DNA from 2 places in the Pantoea sp. y20 genome. Region 2 is predicted to be linked to the other one. Evidence: predicted binding sites of a transcription regulator. Region 2 holds the regulator's gene; the other holds the start of a gene.

Region 1 (4,163 bases), 830 kb from region 2:
GGTTATGTCATGGGTGTTTCATTGTTGTTGTTAGCGGTGATCGCGATGTACGGCGAAAAAATCATCATCGCTTTATATGGTCACGAGTACACACAGTCAGGAAGTCTCATTACGTTGTTGTCGTTAGCAACCTGCTTTTCGGCGATGGGGACCGTAGCGTATCGCTACATGGTCAAAGAAGGCGGGTTTAATTATCTGTTGAAGAAAATCGTTTGCCTGATGGTCATCAGCTTGCCGCTGTCGTGGTGGCTGATCCAGAGCTACGGCATCATGGGTGCTGCATGGAGCGTTTTCATCTCAGAATTGCTGTCTCTTACCGTAATGAATTACTTCTTCAAAAACGGCGTCATCCAAAAAATCCAGGTTTCCTCACTCAACTACAAAACCTACAAATGAGGTCAGATATGCTCAAGTTGAAAGATGAACTCAGAAGAAGCGTTCAGTACTTCATCAAGAAGATGCCCTGGGCATACCAGGATCGTATCTACTATTTTCACAAGTTCCGCAAATTGCCTAATCTGCGCGAGCCGAAAGTGTTTAACGAGAAGGTGCTGTATCGCAAATTCATCCATGGCGATTATCAGATTTATGGTCGTCTGTCGGACAAATATTCGGTGCGTGAATATATCGCCGATAAAGTGGGTAGCGAATACCTGATCCCGCTGGTTTACGAGACCAGCGATCCCAGCTCATTGCACACGCTGCCGAGCTGGAAAAATACCGTTATCAAGCCGAATCACGCCTCCAACATGGTGGAGATCCTGCTGGAAGAGCCGGATGCGTTGAAGAAGCAGCAGATTATCAACGATTGCCATCGCTGGCTGAAGACCGATTTCGCCAACGAAGCGCGCGAGATTCACTATCGCTACATCAAGCCACGCATTCTGGTGGAGCAGTACATTGGCGATGGTAAATCGGCACCGATTGACTACAAGTTCCATATGTTCAACAAGCGCGACGGCAGCTTTGAGTATGTGCTGCAGGTGATCTACAACCGCTGCAATCCGCTATTGTCGATGAACTTCTACGTCAACAACCTCAACGAGGCGTATCACAAAATTCGTGATACCGGCCTGGATGTGACGCCGCAAATGGCCTCGTTGCAGCACGCGTTGGCGTTGAGTAAAAAGCTGGCGAGCGATTTCGATTATGTGCGCGTGGATTGGTACATCGATAACGAGCAGATCTACTTCGGCGAATTAACCTTCACGCCGGGCGCGGGTTTGGTGACCGGTCTGGATCGCGGGCTAAATCAAATGATGGGTGATATGTGGATTCAGGATCGCCGCGGTACGAAGATACCGGGCATCACGGTGGCGGAAGTGACCATTCCGGCCGTATTGAAGAAAATTTAGAATCACACAGCAAAATAAAAAACCCCGCTTCGGCGGGGTTTTTTATTGGCTGCGATTAAGGCATTGGCCAATCGGTTGGCGTCTGGCTCATCACTTCGATAAAGGCGTTTTTGGAGATTTCCATAAAGTTATGCAGATTCTCCATGCTCAGCGTGATACCGAGTAGGCCAGTAACAAACCAGCAGGACATGCCAACGCCGATGCCACCGCACAGCAGCGCCATCACGTGGTGACTGTTCTGACGCAGTCGAATTTTCATGGTGCTGGCGAAAAACATCATTACCGCACTCAGGAGTTCCCAGCGCATTACAATCAAACTGGTGGTTAGGGTGGCCATCTGCAAAAACCTCTTAGAATCAGTGATATCCCCGACATTCAATCGACATCACTGGCGGCTAAGAAGGAAGGTCAGGGAAGTCCTTCTGGCCGTCTAACTGAAGACAGAAAAGTGTGACTTGGCTCACATTATATCACTCGATTTTAAATTTTGAACAAAATTTATACCGGGTCAGGTAGAAAGATTTTTATCGAACTGAGGAAAAAACAGGCAGGAAAAGTGAGGTGCGCCCGCAAGGGGCGCGCAGAAAGGGTTAGCTAACCGGGCAGCACTCGCCGGTGGTACGCTGGGCAAAACTGGTCATGTTGTTGTCTGCACAGTCAAAACTGAGCAAGCGCGGACGCTGAATCATCGCCTGGCGACGCATGGTATGACGATAAGCGGTTGGCGTTTGCGAGAACTGACGGCGGAACACGCGCGAGAACGTCTGCTGCGAGTCATAACCGTATTGCATTGCGATATCGAACACCGGACGCTGGGTTTGACGCAGCGCCTCAGCGGCCAGCGTCAGACGACGTTCGCGAATATAGCCACCCAGCGTTTGTTTCGTGACGGCACGGAACATACGCTGCAGATGCCATTTTGAGTAACCTGATTTTGCCGCGACTTCATCAATTGACAGCGCTTTATCCAGATTCTGATCGATCCAGTTGGACAGCGAATGAATGATTTCCTGTTGCATCATAGCCTCATCCTTCTGATGTTTTTTGCCTGGTAAGAAATTCGAAGTTTTGCTGGGGTGCGAGTATAATTCCTCAAGTTAACTTGAGGTAAAGGCCCTAAATGAAAAAAGAACGCAATTACCCGAAGCCGGTTTTGACGCCGGGCGAAGTGGCGAAGCGCAGCGGCGTGGCGGTGTCGGCGCTACACTTCTATGAGACCAAAGGATTGATCTGTAGCTCGCGCAACGGCGGCAACCAACGTCGCTACAGCCGTGACGTGCTGCGTCGCGTTGCCATCATCAAAATTGCACAACGCATTGGCATTCCGCTGGCGACGGTGAGCGACAGCCTGACGCACGTGCCGGCTAATAAACGTATGTCGACACAAGAGTGGGACGCGCTGACGCAGCACTGGCGCGAGGAGCTGGATAAACGTATCGAAACCCTCACGCGCTTGCGTAACGATCTCGATGGCTGCATTGGCTGCGGCTGTTTATCGATGCGTGATTGCCCGCTGCGCAATCCCGGTGACCGGTTGGGCGAGCAAGGTTCGGGCGCGGTGTTACTCGATCCGGAACAGGACGAGCAAAAACGCTGATCGACTATACTTGGCGGAACACTTTTACCGGCAAGGAAACCGTATGATCACCGTTCACCATCTGGAAAATTCCCGCTCGCATCGCGTGTTATGGCTTCTGGAAGAGCTTGCGGTGCCTTACCAAATCAAACGCTATCAGCGTGAAAACAGCCTGCTGGCACCCGATTCCCTAAAGAAAGTGCATCCGCTGGGCAAATCTCCGGTGATCACCGACGGCAATCGCGTGATTGCCGAGTCAGGCGCAATTCTCGAATACCTGCAACTGAAGTACGACAGCGAGCATCAGCTGACGTTGAGTCATGAAGATGAGCAGATTCAGGCGCGTTACTGGCTGCATTACGCTGAAGGTTCGCTGATGCCATTACTGGTAATGAAACTGGTGTTTGCGCAGTTTGGCAAAAAGCCGGTGCCGTGGCTGCTGCGCCCGGCCGGCATCGCCCTGAGCAAAGGGATTCAGAAAGCCTGGCTGAATAAACAGCTGGTTCTACATGGTCGGGTAATTGAAGAGCATCTCACGCAGCATGCGTTTTTTGCCGGTTCACGTTTTAGCATCGCCGATGTGCAGATGAGCTTCCCGCTGCTGGCGCTGCAACTGCGTGGTTCCCTGAGCGATACGCCTGCCACCGCCCGCTGGCTGGAAACCATGCAGCAGCGCGCGGCCTGGCAGCGGGCGATCCAGCAGGGCGGCGCGATTGAGTTAAGCCGCTGAGTTCAGCCAGGCCGCCATAATTGGCGGCCCTGGGGGGTGAGTTGCCTGGATTTATCCTGCAATACCCGTGATTAAGAGTTGAAAACCCCAGGGCAAACGCCAGATAATCGTTTGCCTTTTTTCCGCGTCCCCCTTTACGGCCTGGAATACGCGGCGACGTAAACGTTTGCCTGGATTTTCATTATGAAAAACCGCCATCAGGGAACGGCAAACGTGCGCCGCGCGGCGACTCACATCACAAAAAAATTGAGGAAGAATTATGTCTGGCGAATCGCGCCCGGCCAGTGGAAAACTGGACGCCTGGTTCAATATCTCTGCACGCGGCAGCAGCGTGCGTCAGGAAATATTGGCGGGTCTGACAACGTTTCTGGCGATGGTGTACTCCGTCATCGTGGTGCCCGGCATGCTGGGCAAAGCGGGCTTCTCGCCAACGGCGGTGTTCGTCGCTACCTGTCTGGTCGCCAGTTTTGGATCGATCATCATGGGTTTGTGGGCCAATCTG
Region 2 (4,163 bases):
CCAGCGTAATCCCCAGCATAAACAGCAGCGTGATCGATTCCGGCACCGCCAGCTGCAGCGACGCGGCGGCGATCAGCAATCCGGCGAAAGTGCCCAGCGCACGGTGCTGAATACGCACGCGCGTGGCGTTGTAACCGTTCTGGCTGACGAACATGATGGTCATCAGAATCCAGTAAGGTTTGGGGATGTTAAAGAACAGCGCCAGCGAGCTGCCAAACATCAGCATCACAGCGAAGCGGGCTGCGGTGCGTAACGCGGTGGATTTGAATGACAGATAACTGCGCAGCGCCGGCAACAGCGGCAAACGGCGCTGGCGATCGGCCATCAGGTCACGCGTGTAGAGCGGCTTCTGCGTACGCAATACGCGGGCGATGCGACTGAAGTGATACAGGCAGAAGTTGCCGACCGGATTATCCGGATGCTGGCGTGCAATTTTCTCCAGAGCGCCGAGCTGTTTCTCCATGTGAAAACGATCCGGCAGCTGATGGTAGAGAATCGCATCCGCCAGCACGCGCAGCCGCGCCGAAATAATTTTGGCGTTCCAGCGAATCACCGCTTCGGCGTGGCTCTCCTCAACCAGCTTCTGCACCTCTTCGGGCTGATGCAAACTCACGGAGATGTGTTCCTGTAAATCCAGCGCAACCTGAAAAGCGCGCGTCAGGCGTTTGTGGCTGTTATCGCGGCTCGCCGACAGCATATGCATTTGCTGATAGCAGGTGGTGATGAGATCGACCGCCTTTTGCTGGCGCGCCAGCAGCGGCGGCAGCGCTTTCTCCGGATCGGTCAGCTGCGTCAGTAAGGTGTATTTGGCATCGCAGTAATCCGCCAGCTCGCGGAACAGCAGGCTGAGCGATTCGCGCATCGGCTGCTCTTTCCACAGCCAGAACCAGAACCAGTTGAACAAGCCGTACCACAGCGTGCCGCCAATGTAGAGCAGCGGCGGCACCCACATCGGCATGCGTCCCACTAAGCTGAGCGTAAAGATGGCGGCGATGAGTGTGGCGGGCAGCAGGCGCGCGTGCAGCGGGCCGATTTCGCCGGTTACGCCAATCAGCAGCGGCAGCGCCAGCAAAATCAGTGGCAGCGGAATCTGGTAAGCGGTGAGGATTTGCATCAGGAAACTGCCGGTGGCAAACAGCGAACCACCCACAATCAGGCGTTTGAAGAAGCGTTTGTGCGGCGTATCCAGTCCCGCCATGTTGCAGCAGGCCGGCACTAACGAGAACAGCAGACCTTTTTGCAGATCGCCAAACAGCCAACCGAGAGCCACAGGCAGGCACAGCACCAGCGTTTGCCGCAGCGCATAGTTAACTTCGGGATGATAGATGATTCGGCGCCACATCAGCTCATCGCAAATAGAAACGGCGCGATGTTGCCATCACGCCGTGGGTGAGAAGAAATTAGCGGGTGCCGTAAACGACGATGGTTTTACCGTGTGCGGAGATCAGGTTCTGATCTTCCAGCATTTTCAGGATACGACCCACGGTTTCGCGTGAGCAGCCCACGATCTGACCAATCTCCTGACGGGTGATTTTGATTTGCATCCCGTCTGGGTGAGTCATCGCATCTGGCTGTTTGGCCAGATTTAGCAGCGTTTGCGCAATACGTCCGGTGACATCGAGGAAGGCAAGGTTGCCCACTTTCTCAGATGTCACTTGCAGACGACGCGCCATTTGCGACGAAAGTCGCATTAAAATATCCGGGTTTACCTGAATCAGCTGACGGAATTTTTTGTATGAAATTTCAGCCACTTCGCAGGCAGACTTCGCACGCACCCAAGCACTGCGTTCCTGGCCTTCTTCGAAAAGACCGAGTTCGCCGATGAAATCCCCCTGATTGAGGTAGGAGAGAATCATCTCTTTGCCTTCTTCATCTTTAATCAGTACCGCTACGGAACCTTTTACGATGTAGTACAGCGTTTCCGCTTTCTCACCCTGATGGATGAGCGTGCTTTTGGATGGATATTTGTGAATATGGCAATGGGACAGGAACCATTCGAGTGTAGGGTCTGTTTGCGGTTTGCCGAGAACCATTCGCTATTATCCTCTGTTGTAATCGTGCCCAAAACACAGGGGGCATTTTTTCCCTGTCAGGCGGTTTAATCGTCGAGCGTTTCCAGTAAAGGAAAAATTATTCCGGGTGGACTCTTAAGCTACGCTTTTGATTCTTCCGGCCTTCGTCTGTGATGACGAAAATATTTTCAGCACTGTTTGTAGCACAGCTTTTGCGAGCTGTCTTGTGTTGTCTCGCTTCAGCAGAAGGGGGATTACTCTGGATTGCTGTTTGTCAGGTGAAAGCGTACTCTGGCGGCAAAACCGCCGCTTCAGGAGAAAGAATCATGCAGGCACGAGTGAAATGGGTGGAAGGTCTTACCTTTCTCGGAGAATCCTCATCCGGCCATCAGGTATTGATGGATGGTAATTCCGGTGATAAAGCGCCAAGTCCAATGGAGATGGTGCTGATGGCCGCGGGCGGCTGTAGCGCTATTGATGTGGTGTCGATCCTGCAAAAAGGGCGCAGCGATGTGGCCGATTGCGAAGTGAAGCTCACATCGGAACGCCGTGAAGAAGCGCCACGCATTTTTACCCACATCAACCTGCATTTTATCGTTAGCGGTAAAGCATTGAGCGACAAGGCCGTTTCGCGTGCGGTTGATCTGTCAGCGGAAAAATATTGCTCGGTAGCGATCATGCTGGGTAAAGGCGTGGAAATTACCCACAGCTATGAAGTGATCGAGTTATAACTCGGATTGTAGCGGCGCAATTTATTGCGCAATAAATTGCGCCGCTACGGAATGACTCCGCTTATTCAATCCGCTTCCCTTCAATCAGTCGCTGTACCAGCGGCAGCATAATCAGCTCCATCGCCAATCCCATTTTGCCACCCGGCACCACCAGCGTATTGATGTGCGAAATAAACGATCCCTGAATCATCGCCAGCAGATAGGGGAACGCGATGCCTTCCAGACCACGGAAATGAATCACCACGAAGCTTTCGTCGAGCGACGGAATTTCGCGTGCGGCAAACGGGTTTGAGGTATCAACGGTCGGCACGCGCTGGAAGTTAATGTGGGTGCGCGAGAACTGTGGCGTGATGAAGTTAATGTAATCCTCCATTGACCGCACCACCGAATCCATCACCGCTTCGCGTGAATGGCCGCGCTCGCTGGTGTCACGCACCAGCTTCTGAATCCACTCAAGGTTAACAATCGGCACCACGCCAACCAGCAGATCGACATGCTCCGCCACATTTTGCTGCTGCGTGACCACGCCGCCGTGTAAGCCTTCATAGAACAGCACATCGGTGTTTTCCGGCAGCGGCTGCCACGGCGTAAAGGTGCCCGGCACCTGATTCCACGGCACGGCTTCATCGTAGGTATGCAGATATTTGCGCGATTCGCCAAGGCCGGTTTGGCCGTAATGTTTAAACGTCTGCTCCAGCAGGCCGAAGTCGTTGGCTTCCGGGCCGAAGTAGCTGATGTGGCGCCCGAGATCGCGCGCCTTGCGGATCGCCATGTCCATTTCCGGACGTGTGTAGCGATGGAAACTGTCGCCTTCGAGTTCCGCCGCATGCAAATTCAGCTGCTGGAAAATTTTACGGAAGGCGAGGCTGGTGGTGGTGGTTCCGGCGCCGCTGGAACCGGTGACGGCAATAATTGGATGCCTGGCTGACATAACAGAGCTCCCTGTGAAGTCCGGCGATGAGCATTGTTACCACGAATTGCCGCGGGGTGCATCAGCCGCGGAATTCACCCTTCGGCATAATATTGATCGATTCATGCAGTTCCGACCACACCAGCACCACGTCGCCGCGCTCCAGTTGGCGGCGTACGTCGGCGACTTTTTGCAGCAAACTGCGTTCCTGCTCGCCGTAATCAGTGCCTTCGCGTAACACGAAGGTTTCAATCAGGTTTTCCAGCGTGTCCGCTTCGAGTTCTTGCCAGGGAATAATCACAATTACACATCCAGATAGGTTGAGAGCCAGTCGGGCACGCGCTGTTCCAGCCACATTTTCGGTTTAAGAACGGTGCCGCCGACGAAACCGACGTGGCCGCCTTGCTGCGTCAGCTGATACTGAATGGAGGCTGACAGCTGGTCAGGTTGCGGAATAACGGCATCGGTCATAAAGGGATCGTCTTGCGCGTGAATGATCAACAGCGGTTT

What was found. Region 2 encodes CRP, which controls carbon source genes, mostly activating them, when cyclic AMP is high. Its sites were predicted from a motif close to ATGTGANNNNNNTCACAT; they were not measured.
Region 1: a site for CRP is predicted at 1,804-1,821, ahead of ACYAC5_RS01820 (YjcB family protein). Genes of this name have one in related genera too.

Annotation. Positions count from the first base shown of each region.
Region 1 is NZ_CM142816.1:401,446-405,608, forward strand. Features, by position in the region: gene ACYAC5_RS01810 (oligosaccharide flippase family protein) at 1-396, shown strand, start outside; gene ACYAC5_RS01815 (ATP-grasp fold amidoligase family protein) at 405-1,355, shown strand; gene ACYAC5_RS01820 (YjcB family protein) at 1,411-1,692, opposite strand; gene soxS (superoxide response transcriptional regulator SoxS) at 1,946-2,377, opposite strand; gene soxR (redox-sensitive transcriptional activator SoxR) at 2,476-2,952, shown strand; gene ACYAC5_RS01835 (glutathione S-transferase family protein) at 2,996-3,661, shown strand; gene ACYAC5_RS01840 (NCS2 family permease) at 3,921-4,163, shown strand, end outside.
Region 2 is NZ_CM142816.1:3,802,253-3,806,415, reverse strand. Features, by position in the region: gene ACYAC5_RS17725 (YccS/YhfK family putative transporter) at 1-1,342, opposite strand, end outside; gene crp (cAMP-activated global transcriptional regulator CRP) at 1,401-2,033, opposite strand; gene ACYAC5_RS17715 (OsmC family protein) at 2,339-2,743, shown strand; gene ACYAC5_RS17710 (phosphoribulokinase) at 2,805-3,674, opposite strand; gene ACYAC5_RS17705 (YheU family protein) at 3,736-3,954, opposite strand; gene ACYAC5_RS17700 (hydrolase) at 3,957-4,163, opposite strand, start outside.